One region of the Streptosporangium sp. CA-115845 genome, then DNA from elsewhere that is predicted to be linked to it. Evidence: predicted binding sites of a transcription regulator. Region 1 holds the regulator's gene; each other region holds the start of a gene.

Region 1 (5,175 bases):
GAAGTAGCCGTGCTCGACCGCCGTACGGGTGTAGACGCCCACCACGCGGTCGATCAGCTGCTTGAGGCTCCACTCCCGCTGCGGGGTGCCGACCGCGCCGCGGAAGTACTTGGTGGTCACGATGTTGGCGGCGTTGACCGACCACGACTGGGGGAACTCGACGCCGCGCTGCTCGAAGTTGACCGAGCCGTCACGCCAGTTGGTCATGACGACGTCACGGCGCTCCCAGGACAGCTCGTCATAGGGGTGCACGCCCGGGGTGGTGAAGATGCGCTTCATCCTCAGGCCCTTGCGCGGCCGCTTGCTCCCACGTGCCACCGCGCCGGCGGTCTCCGTCATGACTTCCCCCTCCTGGGGCTCCGCGAGCCCTCATATCGGACCACACCAACACGCCGCTCACCCCCGGCGCCCAGGGTCTTTCTCAGTCTTGCCCGCTGGAGCGCCCCGCCCGGAGCTGCTCGATCTCCGCCTCGAAGTCGGCCAGGGTCTCGAACCCCCGGTAGACGGAGGCGAACCGCAGGTACGCCACCTCGTCCAGTTCGCGGAGTGGCCCCAGAATCGCCAGCCCGACCTCGTGGGCCGCGATCTCGGCGCATCCGGTGGCCCGGATGCTCTCCTCGACCCGCTGGCCCAACTGCGCCAGGGAGTCCTCGCCGACGGGCCGCCCCTGGCAGGCCCGCCGGACCCCGGCGATCACCTTGTCCCTGAAGAACGGCTCCGTCACGCCACTGCGCTTGCTCACCATGAGCAGGACCGTCTCCTGCGTGGTGAACCTGCGCCCGCACTCCGGGCACGTGCGCCTGCGGCGGATGGCACCGCCGTCCTCGGTGGCTCTGCTGTCGATGACTCGCGTGTCCGGATGACGACAGAACGGACAGTGCACGCGCGTCGCCTCCTTGAGCTGCGAGGGCGGCTCACCCACCTCACCTGCCCCATAGGCGCGTATGTCGAGACGCTCGCGCACGCCCCTCGAATGGTCGAGATGCGGTAATGGAAACACAATCTGTGGTGAAGTGTTGTAGTGCAGCCACTAGATGTTGTGGTCTAACGGTAGAAGTGCGCGACCATGAACGCAAGTTGAAAGGCCCTCGCCACACGAAGTCGCTGATCAGCCGTCACGTCTCGGCGTGTCGCCTCTCGGGCAACGCCCTCCCACCTCACGCACCCCTTCCCGCACCTGCGCCCCAGACGATATGCCAGGCAGGACCCTCATCGGACCCTCATCGGACCCTCGCGCGGCTCGCCCACGCCTTCCTCGAACCCCGCCGGCCGATCCCACGCGCCCCACGGAATGCGCCCCTTCTCAGCGAATGAGGCCATCGGGGAGATAGAGCCGGGTTCCGGGCCGGACCTTGGAGTCGGCCAGCCCGTTGAGGTCCATGATGCGACGGACCTCCCGACCGGCGTCGCCCTCCCGCGTCAACGCGTCCGCGATCTCCCACAGCGTGTCACCCGCGTGCACCGTGATCCGGGGCAGGCCCTCGTGACCCGTCCGCTCGCCCGCCAGGGCCGTGTCGATGCGCCCGCCGGCCCAGAGCATCCCCAGGGTGAACAGCACGAGCGCCGTCACCGCCACGATCCTCCCACGCCGGGTGAGCCGGAGTGGCCGCCCGGCCGTCCGGGGCCGGGCGGCACCCGGGCGGCGGACGCCGGCACGAACCGCTCCCGCCCCGGGCACCCGCCTCGGCGCCCCATGCCCAAGCCCCCGCCGAGGCTCCCGCCCGCGCCTCGCTCCACGCCCGAGTCTCGGCCTCGGCTCCCCCCCGGCCTCCGGCTCCCGGGGCGGCCCGGCCGCCCGCTCGCGCCCGGGCCGCCCCGGCACCCTTCCGCCTTCCGGACCCCGCCCCGCCCCGGACCCCCTGCCGGATTCCGGCGCGGGAGCGGGCTCCGATCTCGGTGGCGGCACAAGGCGCAGCAGCGGTGCCCCCGGCGATCGCCGCGCGGTCCGGGATCTCGGCACGGCCATGGATCGTGGTGTCGTCGCGGTCGGTTTCACGGTGGCCCCCATCCCCTCGACCTGGCCGAACACATGTCGAAGAAAGATCGGTGAATCGAACACGATGTCGATCGAACTCCCGTACGATGTTGTACACCACGGCGTCGCCGATATCGAGGACATTCGAACAATTGTTTGAATATGATCTTCGGTCGTTGTATGGTCGCTGTGTGCGACACATCAGATACAGACCGGGAGGCGAGGAGTTCGTATGAGCCAGCACAACGAGAACGGTTCGGCCGCCAGCGACCTGGCGGTGCGAAGGCGTGACTCCCTTGGCCTCACCCCCAGGCAGCGGAAGATCCTTGAGGTGATCCGCGACTCCGTGCAGCAGCGCGGTTACCCGCCGTCCATGCGGGAGATCGGTGAGGCGGTGCAGCTCACCAGCACCTCCAGCGTGTCGCACCAGTTGACGGCTTTGCAGCGCAAGGGCTACCTGCGGCGTGACCCGCACCGCCCCCGTGCTCTGGAGGTGCGCCTTCCCGGCGAGCCCGTGCTGTGGGTGGATCCCGACTCCGGCGAGGACGAGACCCCGGTCAGCCGCCCGACCGCCGCCTACGTGCCACTCGTCGGCCGGATCGCCGCCGGCGGCCCGATCCTCGCCGAGGAGAGCATCGAGGATGTCTTCGCCCTGCCCAAGCAGCTCGTCGGCGAGGGCACGCTCTTCCTCCTCCAGGTGACCGGAGACTCAATGATCGAGGCCGCCATCGCCAACGGCGACTGGGTGGTCGTACGCCAGCAGCCGGTGGCCGACAACGGTGACGTGGTCGCGGCGATGATCGACGGTGAGGCCACGGTCAAGACCTTCAAGCGCAGGGACGGCCACGTCTGGCTGGTCCCGCACAACCCCAACTACGACCCGATCCCAGGTGACGAGGCCACCGTGCTCGGCAAGGTCGTGGCGGTCCTCCGCAAGCTCTGAAGCACGCGCGCCTTCAACACTCCGGGCGACCGGCACCCCGACGTCGGGGTGCCGGTCGCCCGGAGTGTTTTCGGATGACGGTACGACGAGCGGCGGGCAGTGCCCGAGCCGGATGAGCCGAACATCGGTCGGCCCATGAACGTTCGGGGGCGCACGCTGGACGCGCGCCCCTCTCGAACCGTCTACGGGACGATGTTGACCAGCTTGGGCGCGCGCACGATGACCTTACGCGGCGCGCCACCGGGCAGGAACGCCTGGACCTTCTCCGACGCCAGCGCCAGCGCCTTCAGGTCCGCCTCGGAGATCTCCGGAGAGACCTCCAGCCGGTCGCGCACCTTGCCCGCGACCTGGACGACGCAGGTGACGGAGTCCTGGACGAGCAGCGCCGGGTCCGCCGCCGGCCAGCCCGCGACCGCGACCGAGCCGCTGTGTCCCAGCCGCTCCCAGCCCTCCTCGGCCGCGTACGGCGCGACCAGGGAGAGCATGACCGCCAGCGTCTCCGCGGCCTCCCTGACCGCGGGGTCGGCGGCACCGGGCCCGGAGTCGATGGCCTTGCGGGTCGCGCTCGTCAGCTCCATCATCCGGGCCACCGCGACGTTGAAGCGGTGGGAGTCGACCAGCCTGGTGACCTCGTCGATCGTGTGGTGCACGACCTTGCGCAGGTTCAGGTCTCCACCTGCGAAGTCGACGCCGGGAGCGGAGGCCGCCCCCGCCTCGACCATCACACGGAACGCCCGGGCCAGGAACTTCTGGGACGCGGCCGGCGAGACGTCGGCCCAGTCGATGTCGTCCTCGGGCGGGCCGGCGAAGACGACGGTCAGCCTGACCGCGTCGACACCGTAGGCGTCGATCTGCGCGCCCAGGTCGACGCCGTTGCCCAGCGACTTGGACATCGCCTTGCCCTGGTTGATGACCTGCCCCTGATTCAGCAGGCGGGTGAAGGGCTCGACGAAGTCGACCATGCCCATGTCGTGCAGGACCTTGGTGAAGAACCTGGCGTACAGCAGGTGCAGCACGGCGTGCTCGACGCCGCCGATGTACTGGTCGATCGGGCCCCACCTGCGGACGCGCTCGACGTCGAACGGGCCGTCCTCGTAGGCCGGGTCGACGTAACGCAGGAAGTACCACGAGGAGTCGACGAAGGTGTCCATCGTGTCGGTGTCGCGCCTGGCCGGGCCGCCGCACTTGGGACAGGAGACGTTGACCCAGTCCTCGGCCGAGGCCAGCGGGGAGACGCCCTTGGGTGCCAGGGCCTCGCCGCGCAGGTCGGGCAGGGTGACGGGCAGCTGGTCGTCGGGGACGGGGACCTCGCCGCAGTCGGCGCAGTGGATGATCGGGATCGGGCAGCCCCAGAAGCGCTGGCGGGACAGCAGCCAGTCGCGCAGCCGGAAGTTGACCGTGAAGCGGCCGGTGCCCCGCTCGCTCAGCACCTCGATGATCTTCCGGATCGCGTCGGCCTTGGTCAGGCCGTCCAGCGGGCCGGAGTTGACCATCGCACCGTCCCCGGCGGTGGCGATGCCGGTCTCACCGGGGTCGGCCAGGCCGGTGTGCACGACGACCCGTACCGGCAGGTCGAAGGCACGGGCGAAGTCCAGGTCACGCTGGTCGTGCGCGGGCACGGCCATGATCGCGCCATGACCGTAGTCGGACAGCACGTAGTCGGCCGCCCAGACCGGCATGCGCTCACCGTTGACCGGGTTGATCGCGTACCTGCCCAGGAAGACGCCGGTCTTCTCCTTCTCGGTGGACAGCCGGTCGATGTCGGACAGCTTGGACACCTCGACCCGGTAGGCCTCGAACGCCTCGCGCCGGTCGTCGGCGACGATCTCCTCGGCCAGCGGCGCGTCCGGGGCGACCACGAAGAAGGTGGCACCGTACAGGGTGTCGGGACGGGTGGTGTAGACGGTGACCGGCTCGTCACGGCCCTCGATCACGAAGTTGACGTCGGCGCCCTCGGATCGGCCGATCCAGTTGCGCTGCATGGTCAGCACGCGCTCGGACCAGCCGCCCTCCAGCAGGGCCATGTCGTCCAGCAGCCGGTCGGCGTAATCAGTGATCTTGAAATACCACTGGGTCAGCTCGCGGCGGACGACCTCGGCGCCACAGCGCTCGCACCTGCCGTCCTTGACCTGCTCGTTGGCCAGCACGGTCTGGTCGTTCGGGCACCAGTTGACCAGGCCGCCCTTGCGGTAGGCCAGGTCGCGCTCGAAGAAGCGGTTGAACAGCCACTGGGTCCATTTGTAGTACGAGGTGTCGC
Region 2 (5,175 bases), 3.8 Mb from region 1:
GCGCACCCGTGCCTGGCCGATGAACTCCTCAAGCCGCTTGGGCCGCAGCGCCGCCTCGATGTTCCTCTCGTCGCCCTCGACGTCCGGCGACACCAGATCCCGTTCGAAACTCACGCCGCCCCACCTCTGCTCACCGTACGGCGGAGGCGCCCGCGCTCTTCCCGCCGCGTCTTCCCCGTCGAGCCGCTCATCGCGTGCTCAGCGCGCTGAGTGCCGCCTTGAGCAGCGCCGCCACCTGCGGGGTGCGGCCCTCGGCCAGTTCGGCGTCGGCCCGGGGCGCGACGGCGGCGACCGCCTCGTCCGCGTCCCGCACCGAGTACCCCAGGCCGACCAGGCCGGAGTGGACCTGATCGCGCCAGACGGGCGCGGCGGCGCGGCCGTTGAGCGCGGCGTTGACCGCCTCCTCAGGCGTGCCGAGCTTGCCCTTGAGGTCGACGATGATCCGCTGGGCGCCCTTCGGACCCACCCCGGGGACCCTTGTCAGCGCCTTGACGTCGGCGGTGGCCACGGCCATCCTGAGCGCGTTGGGGGTGTGCACGGCCAGCATCGCCAGTGCGACCTTGGGGCCGACCCCGCTGGCCGTCTGCAGCATCTCGAAGATCCCGCGCTCGTCGTCGGCGGCGAAGCCGAACAACGTCAGCGACTCCTCGCGGACCACCAGCGAGGTGGCCAGCCGGGCCTCCTCGCCCGTTCTGAGCGTCGCCAGCGTGCCCGGCGTGCAGTGCACGAGCACTCCCACCCCGCCCACCTCGACGACCGCCCCGTCGGGGGTGATCGCGGTCACCTGTCCTCGCACCGAGGCGATCACTTCGTGGTTCCTCTCGGGTATCCGGCCCTGCCCCGGCCGCGGAAGTAGGCCGCCGCGCTCGTACCGGGACCGCTCGCGGCCTTCGCGGCGGCCTCGGCCAGCCTGCTCTGGGCTCCGCCCCGCCACACGTGGCAGATCGCGAGGGCGAGCGCGTCGGCGGCGTCGGCGGGCTTGGGCATGGCGTCCAGCCGCAGCAGCCGGGTCACCATCGTGCCGACCTGCTGCTTGTCGGCCGTGCCGCTGCCGGTGATCGCCGCCTTGACCTCGGACGGTGTGTGCAGGGCGACCGGCAGCCCCCTGCGGGAGGCGCACAGGATCGCCACGGCGGAGGCCTGCGCGGTGCCCATCACGGTCCTGAGGTTGTGCTGGGCGAAGACCCGCTCCACGGCCACCGCGTCGGGTTCGAGCTCGTCGAGCCACTGCTCTATGCCGGTCTCGATCGCCACCAGCCGGGCGCCGATCTCGTCGTCGGCGGGGGTGCGGACCACTCCGACCTTGACCAGGCTCAGCGGCGCGCCCGGCCTCCCCTCGACGGCGCCGAGCCCACATCGGGTAAGCCCGGGATCGACCCCCATGACCCGCAGTTCGGGCAACCGCACCGGCACGCCTCCGCTCGCCGAACACCTGTTCGGTGCCAGACTCTACCGCCTGAGAGCACGTCGCGCACGGCCCTCGCGGGGCCCGCGGGAAGTGTCAGCGGCGGTCGCGCACGTGGGGCATGGTGAAGGCGGTCATCGCCCGGAGTTCCGCGGCGGGGGCGCCGAAGCGCGAGATCACGCGTCGAGCTTCTCCATGACCTCGTCGGAGACGTCGAAGTTGGCCCAGACGTTCTGCACGTCGTCACTGTCCTCAAGGGCGTCGATCAGCCTGAAGACCTTGCGTGCGCCGTCCTCGTCGAGCGGGACGTTCATCGTCGGCATGAAGCCGGACTCGGCCGAGTCGTAGTCGATCCCGGCCTCCTGCAGGGCCTTGCGGACCGGGACGAGGTCGGTGGCCTCGGAGACGACCTCGAACTGGTCGCCCAGGTCGTTGACCTCCTCGGCGCCCGCGTCGAGGACCGCGGTCAGCACGTCGTCCTCACCCAGCTCGCCCTTGGGGACGAGCACGACGCCCTTGCGGTTGAACATGTAGGACACCGAGCCCGGGTCGGCCAGCGAGCCACCGTTACGGGTCAGCGCGACACGGACCTCGGAGGCCGCGCGGTTGCGGTTGTCGGTGAGGCACTCGATCAGCACCGCGACGCCGCCGGGGGCGTAGCCCTCGTACATGATGGTCTGCCAGTCGGCGCCGCCGGCCTCCAGGCCGCCACCGCGCTTGCGGGCGCGCTCGATGTTGTCGATCGGAACCGAGCTCTTGCGCGCCTTGGTGATGGCGTCGTACAGCGTCGGGTTGCCGTCCGGATCGGGGCCGCCCGTCCGTGCCGCGACCTCGATGTTCTTGATGAGCTTGGCGAACAGCTTGCCGCGCTTGGAATCAAGCGCCGCCTTCTTGTGCTTCGTCGTCGCCCATTTGGAGTGGCCGGACATCCCCTAGAGCTCCCTCACCATCTCAGCGAAATATGAATGCACACCAATATCCCCGGTAATCTCCGGGTGGAAGGATGTGGCGAGCAGCGGTCCTTGACGGACCGCGACGATCCTATCTCCAGGTTCGGCCAACGCCAGCACTTCGACCCCCGAACCCACGGATTCCACCCAGGGTGCGCGGATGAAGACCGCCCGCATGGCACCGCGGCCGGCGAAGTCGATGTCGGCCTCGAAGGAGTCGACCTGGCGGCCGAAGGCGTTGCGCCGAACGACCATGTCGATGCCGCCGATCGTCTGCTGGCCCTCGATGCCGCCCTCGATCCGGTCCGCCAGCATGATCATGCCGGCGCAGGAGCCATAGGCGGGCATGCCGGCCTTGATCCGCATCCGGAGCGGTTCGAGCAGTTCAAAGGTCTCGGCGAGCTTCCACATCGTGGTGGACTCCCCGCCCGGGATGACGAGGCCGTCGACCGCCTCCAGCTCGTGAGGGCGTCGTACGGCGACCGCCCTGGCCCCCACCGCCTCCAGCGAGCGCACGTGCTCGTGCACGTCGCCTTGGAGCGCGAACACGCCGATCGTCGGGACGATGGTCACCGATGGTCCTTCCCCTGGAAAAGAAACGTCCCTTTCAGGGTATGGCCCTCCACGGATCACCCCAAACTGGTTCATAACCAGCCCTGAGCCTTCCTGGACAGCCCCTCCAGCGCCGAAGAGGCGACCTCCCTCAAGGAGGCCGCCTCTCTGCTGGTTTCCCTGAGTTCCGCTACCAGCCGCGCTCGGCCAGCCGGTGCGGGGCCGGGATGTCGTCGACGTTGATGCCGACCATGGCCTCGCCCAGGCCGCGGGAGACCTTCGCGATGACGTCGGGGTCGTCGTGGAAGGTGGTGGCCTTGACGATCGCGGCGGCGCGCTCGGCGGGGTTGCCGGACTTGAAGATGCCCGAGCCGACGAACACGCCCTCGGCGCCGAGCTGCATCATCATCGCGGCGTCGGCCGGGGTGGCGATGCCACCGGCGGTGAACAGCACCACCGGCAGCTTGCCGGTCTTGGCGACCTCGGCGACCAGCTCGTACGGCGCCTGGAGCTCCTTGGCCGCGACATAGAGCTCGTCGGCGGGCAGCGAGGTCAGGCGCTTGATCTCGCCCCTGATCTTGCGCATGTGGGTGGTGGCGTTGGAGACGTCGCCGGTGCCCGCCTCACCCTTGGAACGGATCATCGCCGCGCCCTCGGTGATGCGGCGCAGCGCCTCGCCCAGGTTGGTCGCGCCGCAGACGAAGGGCACCGTGAACTGCCACTTGTCGATGTGGTTGGCGTAGTCGGCCGGGGTGAGCACCTCGGACTCGTCGATGTAGTCGACGCCGAGCGACTGGAGCACCCGGGCCTCGACGAAGTGGCCGATGCGGGCCTTGGCCATGACCGGGATCGAGACGGCGGCGATGATGCCGTCGATCATGTCGGGGTCGCTCATCCTGGAGACGCCGCCCTGGGCGCGGATGTCGGCGGGTACCCGTTCGAGGGCCATGACGGCCACGGCACCGGCATCTTCGGCGATCTTGGCCTGCTCGGCGTTGACGACGTCCATGATGACGCCGCCCTTGAGCATCTCTGCCATGCCGCGCTTGACCCGGGCGGTTCCGGTGACGGTGGTATCGCTGACTTCGGGCGTGCTGCTGGACACGGTCTCTACCTCACGACGGCTGCGGATCACGGGCCGCCCGCGCTGGACGGCCACTACGCTTCCCATCGTAGGCGCTGGGCAGGATGCCCCCTACACGCCGTCTTGTCGTTCTTAGAAGATCCTCTTGAACATGATGTAGGACTTGCGCGTCAGGGAATGACGGGTTTGGCGGAGGCCAGCGCGATCCAGACCTGACCGGGGGCGAAGTTCATCGGCTCACCCGCCTCCGTGGTGAAGACGGTGCCGTCCTTCTCCGTCTCCCGCGACCAGCGGGCCTTGAACGCCTGCCCGTCGCGGAGCACGATCGCCCTGCCCTTGCCCGTGCTGTGCACCAGCGGCGTGTAGCTCTGGTTCTTGTCGTGAAACTCCGAGCGCTCCGTCTTGGTGTACTGCACGACGATCGTGGGCGCGCCGAGCTGACCTCCCTCGGCCGCCATGTCCTTCTTGCCGTCCTGCCAGATCAGCCACTTGCCCGCCGCCTGCGACCAGGCGAAGGTGAAACGGGCCGCCGGGTACTTCACGCTGTACGCCTTCCGCGGCACGCCGCCCTCAGGGGCGTCGCCGAAGGTGAGTCCGATGTCCTTGGCCCTGCTCGCCTTGGGCGCCTCGGTCAGCAGTTGCCTGGTGTTGGCGAACAGGTTGTAGGGGGCGAAGCGTCCTTCCTGGCGGAAGTAGGCGCCCGGCGCCCGGCTGTCGGAGACGTCGAACAGCGGCGCCTCGGCGATGAGGGGGAGCATCTTGGTCTGCGCACCCGAGTAGGCGAAGGCGGGCCTGCCGAACTGCGGGACGATGTGCAGGTCGGAGATGCGGGCGCTGCGAACCGGGCCGATCTTGGCCGGGATCTTCGAGGAGAAGATCGCCATCAGCCGGGTCAGGCCCGCCTCTACCTGCTCGATGTAGACGATGTCCGCGCTTTTGAGGCCGAGCTGCGGCTTGCCCGCCGAGGTGTTCTCGATCTTCGCCGCGAGCACCGGCCTGCGGGCCGCGCCCGGCAGGCCGGTGAAGGGGTGCGTCGGCTCGGGCGTGGGGGTCGGCTCCGCGCTCGGTTCACCGGCCGCCGGATTGCCCGCCGACGCGGGCTTGTCGGAGGAACAGGCCGCGACCGGCGCGAGAACCGCGACTCCCGCCAGCGTGACGGCGATCATCCGAGAAACCCGCACGAT
Region 3 (5,175 bases), 4.3 Mb from region 1:
GTCAGAACCAGGAGCGGCTCGCCGTCGGCGTCGAATATCAGGCTGTTGGCGATGGCGCCGACCTCGCAGCCGAGCTGCGCGGCGGCGCTGGCGGCGGTCGGGGTGGCCTCGGCGAAGGTGACGATCTCGCCGGGGACGGCGTGCTCACGGAGCACGGCGGCGACTTTCTCAACGTTCGGATGCAACTTTTCTGGCACCTGGCCACTCTAAACGGGTTGACCGTTGATTTCCGCTTCATAACCGGTCACTTGCACGGGGAGCCCGTGCGCTATGGTCCCTTGACCTGATCCATAGTGATATGAGGAGTTGATGGAAAGTGGGGGTTGGACAGCGGCTGGGAGCGGCCGCGCTGATGACGGCGGGGGCCGTGCTCCTCTCTTCCGCGGGCGTCACCCTTTCCGCGGGCGTCGCCGAGGCCCAGGCCGCGGTCTCGGCCGCGCCGGCCGTCGCGACGAGGACCGAGGCGTCCCGGTTCGTCGCACCGGGCAAGACGCTCAGGCTCGGCGCGAAGGGCGCCACGGTGAAGGTGCTCCAGGCGAGACTGGCCGAGCTCGGCTACGCCCCGGGCAGGATCGACGGCCGCTACGGCGGTGCGACCCTGACCGCGATCTGGGCCTTCCAGAAGGTCAACGGCATCTCGCCGACCAGCACCGTGGCGCGCAGGACCTGGCAGGCCCTGGAGAGTCCGCTGGCGCCGAAGGTGCTCGTCCCCAGGGGTAAGCCGACCCGGGTGGAGGTGAACCTCGCCACCCAGGTGATGGTCCTCTACGTCAACGGCGCGGTGCGGCTGATCAGCCACACCTCCTCGGGCAGTGGGATCGCCTACTGCGAGACGGCCACCTGGGAGGGCAAGACCCAGCGGTTCTGCGGCGACGCCCGCACGCCGACGGGCGACTACAAGACCACCTGGCGCAGGGACGGCTGGCACAAGTCCTACCTGGGCCAGCTCTACAACCCGATCTTCTTCAACGGCGGCATCGCCTTCCACGGCGCGCTGTCGGTGCCGCTGGCACCCGCCTCGCACGGCTGCGTCCGGCTGCCGATGCACGTGGCGGAGGTCCTTCCCGGTCTGCTCGGCACCGGGGTGCCGGTGCATGTCCGAGGCAGGTTCGCCCGGTAACGTGGCGGAGCGGGCGAACCTGCGGGGGGATCGGCGCTCGGCGAGCGGAGGCCCCGGGAGACGGAGATCTCCCGGGGCCTCCGTCATTCCTGTCATATTGGAAGATCGAACTTTTGTTCGCTGTTCTACTTGACAGTATTAGTGGTCGAATTTATGTTCGATGTAATGACGCGGGGCTCGCAGCCCGTGTCCAGGGTGGTCGGCCGGATCCACGTCGTCGGAGGAGACGATCGGGCCCAGGTCGGGGCGGGCGGGGAGAGGGGAAGCTCCTCGTCCGGCCGCCCGGTGGATTTGTCGGTGGGGTCTGCGAATGTTGACACCGCCGGTGAAAACGCCGGGAGCCGCTTGCGACCAAGGAGGCTGACGCACATGACCCCTCGGCTCGGCGATTCCGGTGGGCCCCGACTGTCCCCCACGGTGCGGGCGCACCTCACAGACGCGCGTGACTGCCTCGAAGAGGCCGCCGCCGCCCGGACCTCCGCCGCTCGTTACGTCGCGGCCCACCTCGCGGCGCTCAGGGCGGCCGCCGCCGTGCTGGCCGCGCGCCCCCGTCCCATGCAGGGCCGCAGGCGCAGGCTGCGCAGTGCCTGGGAGCTGCTCCCCGAGGCCGAGCCCCGGCTGGCCGAGTGGGCGCCCTACTTCGAGACGAGCGCGGCCAAGCGGGCCGCCGCCGAGGCGGGGCTGACCCGCACGGTGTCGTCGCGAGACGCCGAGGAGCTCATCTCCGAGGCGGAGCGCTTCGTCATCGAGGTCGAGAACCTGCTCGGGGTGCCGGCACAACCCGTGCTCCCGGGCCACGTCCCGCTGGCGGGTTAGGTCCCCTCCGGCGGATCTCGCCGTGGCGAGGTTGATCAGACGGTGTCGCGAGGCCGGCGGAGGGCGCCGCGGCGTGCCTCGGTGACCGGCGGCGGTGACCGTCGACGACGCGGCGGGGCGCCGTCCGACCGGCGGTGGCGGGCAAGACCCGAGGCGGTCTACGCCGCGGAGGAGTTCTCCTGGACGGCGCGGTGGCGCAGCAGGAGCATGGCGGCGTCGTCGCCCAGCGGTCTGCCCACGTGGTGGAGCAGGTCCGCGCGCAGAGCGTCCAGCGACCCCTGAGGGTCGTCCTCGCCGTCCAGCAGGTGCGCCCGCTCCGGCAGCGGGTAGAACTCGCCGAACCCGTTGCGCGCCTCGATGACCCCGTCGGTGTAGAAGAGGACCTGATCCCCCGGCTCGAAAGGGATGTGGTGCGGCTGCGGCTTGCTGGCCTGTAGTGCGCTCATGCCCAGCGGCAGGGCCTCGTCCGGCGGGTCGGCGAACCAGATCGTGCCCTCGGCGTCCAGCACCATGGGCGGGGGGTGGCCGCAGTTGATGACGGCGATGGTGGAACCGCCGCGGATCTCGGCCAGTACGGCGGTCACGAACTGCTCGCCGGACAACTCGCGGGTCAGCGCCTTCTCCAGCCGTGCCACGACGCCCTGGAGCTTCTTCTCGTCGTGGGCCGCCTCGCGGAAGGCGCCGAGCACCACGGCCGCGGTCTCCACGGCCTCCAGGCCCTTGCCCTGCACGTCTCCCACGATGATCCGGACCCCGTGCGGGGTGGTGACGACCTCGTACAGGTCACCGCCGATCCTGGCCTCGGCCGTGGCGGAGGTGTACGAGACGGCCACGCCTATGCCGGGACCGGCGCGGCGGGGCACCGGGCGCAGCAGCACCCGCTGGGCCGCCTCGGCCACCGAGCGCACGTCGGCGAGCTGGCGCTCGTGGCGCAGCCGCCCGGCGCTGGCCAGCACGCTGGCCACGGTGACGCCGAGGATGGCGAACATGGTGATGTTGGTACGCGGCGTCCAGAGGATGTCGTTGTAGAGGCCGAGCGCGACGCACAGCATCAGGGCGACGACGCCGATCACGGTGGTGCGGGCCAGGCCGCAGGCCACACTGGCGAAGGCCGGGCCGAGGGCGAGCAGCGGGAGGAGGCCGGACGTGGGGCCCGAGCCGAAGTCGATCACGGCCACCACGGCCATGACCACGAACGGCAGCAGCTTCAGGGTGTCCTGGGTCCTGGTGGTGCCGATCGATGCCAGCAACCGCAGGAAGGTGCGGGTCCTGGTCGATCCCAGCGACACCATGACCGAGTGGAGACGGCTTTTTGAGCGCGGTCGAGAGTGATCGAGCCGATCATCTCCCGAAGTCATGTCCACCGTATCTCGCCAATCGAATGTTTGCCTTTTCCTACCACAGTGGCCGACGGCCGGGGCGGAATGAAGCTAACGTTCTGCTGAGAGCAAGATTTTTTTGGAGCGGGGTGGGCACGCCGGTTCCGGCGCACCCACGACCGGTCAGAAGGACTCGACGGCGCGGCGCGCCTCGGGGTCCAGGACTCCCCAGCCGATGAGCTCCTCGGTGAGTTCGCTGGGGGACTTGTCGTAGATCACGGCAAGGGAGCGGAGGTCCTCCTGGCGGATGGACAGCACTTTGCCGTTGTAGTCGCCGCGCTGGCTCTGGATGGTGGCCGCGTAGCGGGCAAGCGCGCCGGCCTTCTCCTTGGGGAGCTGGGCAAGGCGCTCAAGGTCGATCACAAGTTTCGGTGTCGGGCCCAGAGGGCTGGGAGCAGCCCCTCCGGGCAGCAACTCCGAGACCGGTACCCCGTAGAAATCAGCCAGTTCGGCAAGCTTCTGCACGGTGACGGCACGGTCGCCACGCTCATAGGAGCCCACGACGACCGCCTTCCAGCGCCCGCGGGACTTCTCTTCGACTCCGTGCAGGGACAGGCCCTGCTGGGTGCGAATGGCGCGGAGTCGTGCACCCAGCGACTTGGCGTACTCAGACGGCATGGTGTGGCCCCCCGGCTCTGTATGTACTGCTCTCAACTTGATTGTGCTACCTCGCAACTTATGCCCCGGCCACCGGGTTGGCGCCTGGGGTAGGCGTCTTCGATGACCGGTGCGTCAGGGTTCACCCGATAACGCCACGAGGTGTGGTTACGGACAGTGACGGTAAAGCTGTGGGCGCCCAAGGTCAAGCTGATTGGAAAAAAGATGTCGAATCCGGTCCGATGTGGTCCGCCTCAAACGCGGTAGTTGTCCTACCTCGCATCGCGAAACCTCTAGTTTTTATGGGATTTTCGCCAGATTCTGGCTTCTCCTGGGGGTTCGGGGCAACATCATCTTCGGGTGCGGCGACAAGAGTATGATCTTCGACAAGGTGGTCCGGGAGGAATACCCGATGCGACGGTCCCGTCCGGCCGGACGGTGTGGATCGGCGGTGTGCCCACATGCCGATCGGGGCTCGCCGGTGCCGTCTCCGCGGCGGCCCCCGCCGGTCGTCTCCCGGCAGGAGTGCCGCAGGCGCCGGCTCCGGTCGAGACGCGGGTGGCGGTGGCCGTAGCGGAAGCGGGCGAGCCGGGTTCCTCCCCTCGACCGTGCCTTTCGTGGTGGCGATCGCCCGCCCCCGGGAGGGCTCAGATGCCGTCGCGTTCCAGCGGGCAACTCATGCAGCGCGGGCCGCCCCGGCCCCTGCCGAGCTCGCTGCCCCGGATCGTGATGACCTCGATCCCGTTGCGGCGCAGGTGGTTGTTGGTGGTGGTGTTGCGCTCGTAGGCCACGACCACACCGGGTCGCAGGGCCAGCACGTTGCAGCCGTCGTCCCACTGTTCCCGTTCGGAGGCGTACACGTCCTGTGTCGCGCTGAGGACCTTGATGTCGTCCAGGCCGATCGCCCGCGCGATGGCTCCGTGCATGTCCTCGGGAGGATGGTCGGTGATCTTGAGTTCCTTCTCGTTGTCGCCGGGCTCGACGGTGTAGGAGGGCAGCATGCCCAGCCCCGCGAACTTGGTGAACACCCCGACGTCCACGTTGGTCATGACCGTGTCCAGATGCATGAAGGCCCGCGCCTTCGGCATGTCCAGCGCGACGATCCTCGTCGCGGCGCCCTTCGCGAACAGGCTCCGCGCGAGCATCTCGACAGCCTGCGGCTGGGTGCGCTCGCTGATCCCCACCAGCACCGCGCCCCGGCCGATGACGAGCACGTCGCCGCCCTCGATGGTGGCCGGAGCCGCCGGGATGCCGGGCATCCAG
Region 4 (5,175 bases), 4.9 Mb from region 1:
GGCGGCCTCGCGCCTGGCCTCCTCCAGCTGGGCCGAGACCTCGGCCTCCTGCTCCGAGGTGAGGCCCCTCGGCCCGGCTCCTCCGATGCGACGCAGCAACACGACCAGCACGGCTGTCATCATGGCAAGAGCCACAACCGCCACTGCCAATATGACGACCACGACCGGATCCATGCGCGTCTCACCTTCCTCGCGTCGCAAATATCAAGCACACGAGGGGTCACACGCACGGCACGGAAAGCTCAAGAGACGGCGCTGTCGGGACAGAAGTGAGCCCAGAGGGATCACTCACCGGCTTTTCCCACCGGCCCGCTCTCTCGCCCTCATCCGCCAAGCCTGCTTGTCCGTATTACACCGCTATGACAATCCGCACTGCGCGGAGTAACTCCTCACTGCCGTTGAGATTAAGCGTCAGAGAGGTAACGAGCAAGCAAAGACCTAGCGTCAGGCTGCTTTGAGCTAGTCGAGGGGATAGCCCGAATCTTCCGTGAATGGCGCTGTTTCTGCCTCATCATCCTCCAGCACTTCGCGGATAACGCGAAACGCCAGGCCAGGACCGTATCCCTTCCGAGCGAGCATGCCGGCCAGCCTGCGGGTCCTGACCGCGGGGTCCAGGCCACGGGTCGAGGAGAGCTTGCGCCGTACGAGGCCACGGGCGGTCTCCGCCTCCTGCTCGGGGTCGAGCTGTTCCATCGCGTCCTTCACGGTCTCCTCGTCCACCCCCCGGTGCCGGAGCTCGGAGGCAAGGGCCTTTCTGGCAAGCCCCCGCCCGGCATGGCGAGAGCTCACCCATGCCTCGGCGAACGCCTCATCGTCGATGAGCCCGACCTCGGAGAAGCGCTCCAGCACGGCGTCCGCCGCCTCCTGGGGCACCTCACGCTTGCGCAGCGCCTCCGCGAGCTGAGCTCGGGTGCGCGGCGCCATCGTCAACAGCCGCAGGCAGATCGCCCGCGCCACCGCCTGCGGATCGGCTCCCCTGCTCGCGGGAGATTCCTTGACCGGTCTGTCAGGAAGGAGGCCGTCAGGAAGGGCGCCCGAGGAACCACCCCCGGACCGTCGCTCACCACGCCGGGAGCCACGTCCCTTCCGGCTTCGCGGCTCGCCGTCGGCAGGACCTGCGGTCTCCCCCTCGGAAGCGGGAAGACCGTCGCCCCGCCCCCGCCCGCTGCTGCCCGGCGAGCCGATCCGGGGCTCGTCGGGCCAGGCACCCCAGTCTCTCGGCCCGACCTCACCGGGCGGACCGAGGTTGGCTCCCATCATCATCGGTCAGCCCGAATCAGGCGTCACCCGGCTTGGGAGTGGCCGCCTTGGAACCGCGACCGGACGCGGCGGCCGCCGGAGCCGGACCGGAACCACGGCCGGACGCGGCGGTCGCCGGAGCGGCAGGCGGCGGGGCGGCCGGGCTGTCGACGCGCGGGCCGACGCCGAGCTTCTCCTTGATCTTCTTCTCGATCTCGTTCGCCATGTCCGGGTGGTTCTTGAGGAAGTTTCGCGCGTTCTCCTTGCCCTGACCGAGCTGGTCGCCCTCGTAGGTGTACCAGGCTCCGGACTTGCGGACGAAGCCGTGCTCCACCCCCATGTCGATCAGGCCGCCCTCGCGGGAGATGCCGACGCCGTAGAGGATGTCGAAGTCGGCCACCCGGAAGGGCGGGGCCATCTTGTTCTTGACGACCTTCACCCGGGTGCGGTTGCCGACCGCCTCGGTGCCGTCCTTCAGCGTCTCGATACGGCGGATGTCGAGACGGACCGAGGCGTAGAACTTCAGCGCCTTTCCACCGGTCGTGGTCTCGGGCGAGCCGAACATGACGCCGATCTTCTCGCGGAGCTGGTTGATGAAGATCGCGGTGGTGCCGGTGTTGTTGAGCGCGCCCGCGACCTTGCGCAGCGCCTGGGACATCAGGCGTGCCTGGAGGCCGACGTGGCTGTCGCCCATCTCCCCCTCGATCTCGGCCTTGGGCACTAGGGCCGCGACCGAGTCGATGACCAGCAGGTCGACGGCGCCGGACCGGATCAGCATGTCGGCGATCTCCAGCGCCTGCTCGCCGGTGTCCGGCTGGGAGACGAGCAGCGCGTCGGTGTCGACACCCAGCTTCTGGGCGTACTCGGGGTCGAGCGCGTGCTCGGCGTCGATGAACGCGGCGATGCCGCCGCCACGCTGGGCGTTGGCCACCGCGTGCAGGGCGATCGTGGTCTTTCCCGAGGACTCGGGACCGTAGACCTCAATGATGCGGCCGCGCGGGAAGCCCCCGATGCCGAGCGCCACGTCGAGCGCGATGGAGCCGGTGGGGACCACCTCGATGGGCGCCCGGGTCTCGTCGCCCAGGCGCATGATGGAGCCCTTGCCGAACTGCCGCTCGATCTGAGCGAGCGCGGTCTCGAGCGCCTTCTCGCGGTCGTTAGCTGCCATGGGAGCCCCCCTGGAGGGTCGCGGGTTGGATCGGTTGCCAGAAAGCTACGGGGTGCCGCCGACAATTTCGGGAGGGCACGCCAGGAGTGACGGCCCGTTCAATATAGCCGAACGACTGTTCGATCGCGGCCCGTTGGCATCACGTGTTCCGGGAACCGTGATCCACCGCGGGACTCTCCCGCACGAGGCCCGCACAGGATCCACACGGGGCCCGCACGGGGCCGGTCACAGGCCTGAGGGCGTGGCAGCGAGGAGCGCGACCCCATCCGGGAGGCGACATTTCCGAGAATTGTCCTGAGCCTGTTGTAACCAGGCTGACCTGGGGTGATCCTAAGGGAAACGACCCGAGGTGCCCGACGTGCCCAACACGTTCACGCAGCAACGCCTAGCCCATCTCGACTCCCTGGCCGCCGAACTGCGACAACGGGGGCTGGTGAGCCGCCCCCTCGGAGGTGCCGCTCCGGTGCTGTGGGTATGGCATCCGGACAGCGGCCGGCAGACCATCGTCTTCGCCACCCCCGTCAGGGACGGCTGGCTGTTTCTGTGGTCGCCGGACGGCGAGGAGAGTGCCGACGACCCCGTGCACGCGGCCGGTTCGGTGGAGAGACTTCTCGCTCCGCCCGCGGAGCCCTCCTGACCGCCCCCGGCCACTCCTCAGCGAAGCCTGGGAGAGACGTCGGTCACCCCGCACACGGCGTGCCAGACCTCCTTCGCCCCGACCCCCTCGGCCAGCGCCTGGATCACGGTCCGGCCGCCGAGGTCGGCGATGACGTAGTCATGGGCCCACGACTCGGCGTACTGGTCGCCGAAGTGCAGCTTCATCCGCTTCCAGAAATCCGACAGGCGCATGCCCCAAGTATGAGACCACACCGGCGTGCCGCGGCCCGCGCCCGGCATGCCGCACCTCGGCGGCGTCCCGGTCGCCCGGTCCCGGTGAAAGGGAGACCTGGGGACGGGGACCGGCAGGGGCGGGGTCCGCGCGTCGGCGGGAGTACGGCCCGCCAAGGGGGCAGGACGGACCGTCGGAGCACGCGGGGACCGTATCCGAGGGCGACCGGCTCGCGGCTGAGGGGCGGCGCGGATCGTCAGAGCACGCGGGAGCCGTACATCTCGCCGAGGGGGTCGGCGAGCAGTTCCACGCGCGCCCCGTCCGGGTCGGTGAAGTAGATGGAGGTACCGCTCTCCACCTGGTGCGGCACGCCCGCCGTCGCCAGCTTGCCTCGCAGGCGCTCCCAGGTGGAGGGGTCCACGGAGATGGCGACGTGGTGGAGCCCGCCGAGGACCTCCCGGTAGGGGCCGAGGTCCAGCCCCGGGAAGTCGAAGAAGGCGAGGAGGTTGCCGTTGCCGATGTCGAAGAAGAAGTGGTTCGACCCCTGGTAGTCGCGGTTCTCGAAGATCTCCGTGAGGGGGAACTCCAGAAGGTCCTGGTAGAACCCGATCGTCGTCTCGACGTCTGAGGAGATCAGCGCGAAGTGGTGCAGCCCTCTCGCGCTGCTCGGCGGACGGTTCTCCCTGAGATGCTCCGCCTTGATCCGCTCGCGTTTCGCCTCGATGGCCTGGTAGTCGATACTCACCGTTAGCTCACCACTCAATGCGTTCTGTGTTCGCCAAAGCATGTCAGTGGCGACAGGAGCCAACCTACTCCTGGGGCGGGCCGTGCCGGCGAGGCCCCGCCGAGGTCCCGCCGAGGTCCCGCCGAACGCCTCCGGCGTACAGATCCGGTGATCCGGCGGTGGCACCGGTGGATCACGTGTCCGCAGGTGAGGAGCCGGCCACCGGGTCCTCCCCGGCCCCCGGCAGGCGGTGGCGGGTTCTGTCGGTGGCGCCGTGCAGTATGGGCGGTGGCCCGGTTGGTCGGCCGAGCCGGGAGGCAGGGGGCGCGATGAACGAGACGGCGGGCGCGGACGGGGCGCTGGGGCACTTCACCCGGATGACCAGGGACTGGTTCACCGGGGCCTTCGCCGCGCCGACCGCGGCACAGGAGGGGGCGTGGGCGGCGATCGCCCGGGGTGACAACACCCTGGTGGTCGCCCCCACGGGCTCCGGCAAGACGCTGGCCGCTTTTCTGTGGTCGCTCGACCGGCTGGCGGCCGGGCACTCGGCCACCGGGTCTCCCCCGTCCGGCGAGGACGCCGGGTTCCCCGGAAGCTCCGGAGACGCCACCACGACCATGGACGCCCCGGCGGGCGCCACCGCCCCGGACATGACGGGCGGCACGGGCGCCGGGAGGAGGCGGAACCGTTCCCGACGGGACGAGGAGCCGCCGAGGCTGTGCCGGGTCCTTTACGTGTCGCCGCTCAAGGCGCTGGCCGTCGACATCGAGCGCAACCTCCGGGCACCGCTGGCCGGGCTGAGACAGACCGCGAGCAGGCTCGGCCTCCCGGTGCCGGAGATCTCGGTGGCGATCCGCTCGGGCGACACCTCAGCCGGGGAGCGGCGCCGGTTCGCGACCAGGCCGTCCGACATTCTGATCACCACCCCCGAGTCGCTGTTCCTGCTGCTCACCAGCCAGGCCCGCGAGGCACTGCGCGGTGTGGAGACGGTCATCGTCGACGAGGTGCACGCGGTGGCCGCCACCAAGCGCGGCGCGCACCTGGCACTCAGCCTGGAGCGGCTCGACGCCCTCCTGCCCCGGCCCGCGCAGCGCGTCGGCCTGTCCGCGACCGTACGGCCGGTGAGCGAGGTTGCCGCCTTCCTGGGCGGGCCCCGTCCGGCGACCGTGGTCCAGCCGCCCGCGGGTAAGGAGATCGAGGTCGAGGTGGTCGTCC

Evidence for each region. Region 1 encodes LexA, which represses DNA repair genes until DNA is damaged. Its sites were predicted from a motif close to TCGAACANNTGTTCGA; they were not measured.
Region 2: ruvC (crossover junction endodeoxyribonuclease RuvC) is a predicted target of LexA. The motif match lies at 1,425-1,440, and genes of this name have one in related genera.
Region 3: ACQP0P_RS16105 (SAV_6107 family HEPN domain-containing protein) is a predicted target of LexA. The motif match lies at 1,226-1,241, and genes of this name have one in related genera.
Region 4: recA (recombinase RecA) is a predicted target of LexA. The motif match lies at 2,515-2,530, and genes of this name have one in related genera.

Annotation. Positions count from the first base shown of each region.
Region 1 covers NZ_CP191988.1:7,319,676-7,324,850, forward strand. Annotated here, with positions in the region: gene ACQP0P_RS34815 (vitamin B12-dependent ribonucleotide reductase) at 1-339, opposite strand, end outside; gene nrdR (transcriptional regulator NrdR) at 422-883, opposite strand; gene ACQP0P_RS34825 (LysM peptidoglycan-binding domain-containing protein) at 1,304-1,570, opposite strand; gene lexA (transcriptional repressor LexA) at 2,208-2,918, shown strand; gene leuS (leucine--tRNA ligase) at 3,101-5,175, opposite strand, start outside.
Region 2 covers NZ_CP191988.1:3,560,060-3,565,234, reverse strand. Annotated here, with positions in the region: gene ruvB (Holliday junction branch migration DNA helicase RuvB) at 1-114, opposite strand, end outside; gene ruvA (Holliday junction branch migration protein RuvA) at 188-808, opposite strand; gene ruvC (crossover junction endodeoxyribonuclease RuvC) at 805-1,392, opposite strand; gene ACQP0P_RS18365 (YebC/PmpR family DNA-binding transcriptional regulator) at 1,582-2,334, opposite strand; gene pdxT (pyridoxal 5'-phosphate synthase glutaminase subunit PdxT) at 2,338-2,928, opposite strand; gene pdxS (pyridoxal 5'-phosphate synthase lyase subunit PdxS) at 3,098-4,012, opposite strand; gene ACQP0P_RS18350 (DUF3048 domain-containing protein) at 4,162-5,172, opposite strand.
Region 3 covers NZ_CP191988.1:3,057,618-3,062,792, forward strand. Annotated here, with positions in the region: gene ACQP0P_RS16095 (YbaK/EbsC family protein) at 1-197, opposite strand, end outside; gene ACQP0P_RS16100 (L,D-transpeptidase family protein) at 317-1,120, shown strand; gene ACQP0P_RS16105 (SAV_6107 family HEPN domain-containing protein) at 1,490-1,936, shown strand; gene ACQP0P_RS16110 (PP2C family protein-serine/threonine phosphatase) at 2,095-3,228, opposite strand; gene bldD (transcriptional regulator BldD) at 3,439-3,933, opposite strand; gene ACQP0P_RS16120 (arginine deiminase) at 4,560-5,175, opposite strand, start outside.
Region 4 covers NZ_CP191988.1:2,380,022-2,385,196, reverse strand. Annotated here, with positions in the region: gene rny (ribonuclease Y) at 1-174, opposite strand, end outside; gene ACQP0P_RS13060 (regulatory protein RecX) at 460-957, opposite strand; gene recA (recombinase RecA) at 1,277-2,407, opposite strand; gene ACQP0P_RS13050 (hypothetical protein) at 2,766-3,044, shown strand; gene ACQP0P_RS13045 (DUF3046 domain-containing protein) at 3,062-3,256, opposite strand; gene ACQP0P_RS13040 (VOC family protein) at 3,493-3,981, opposite strand; gene ACQP0P_RS13035 (ATP-dependent helicase) at 4,290-5,175, shown strand, end outside.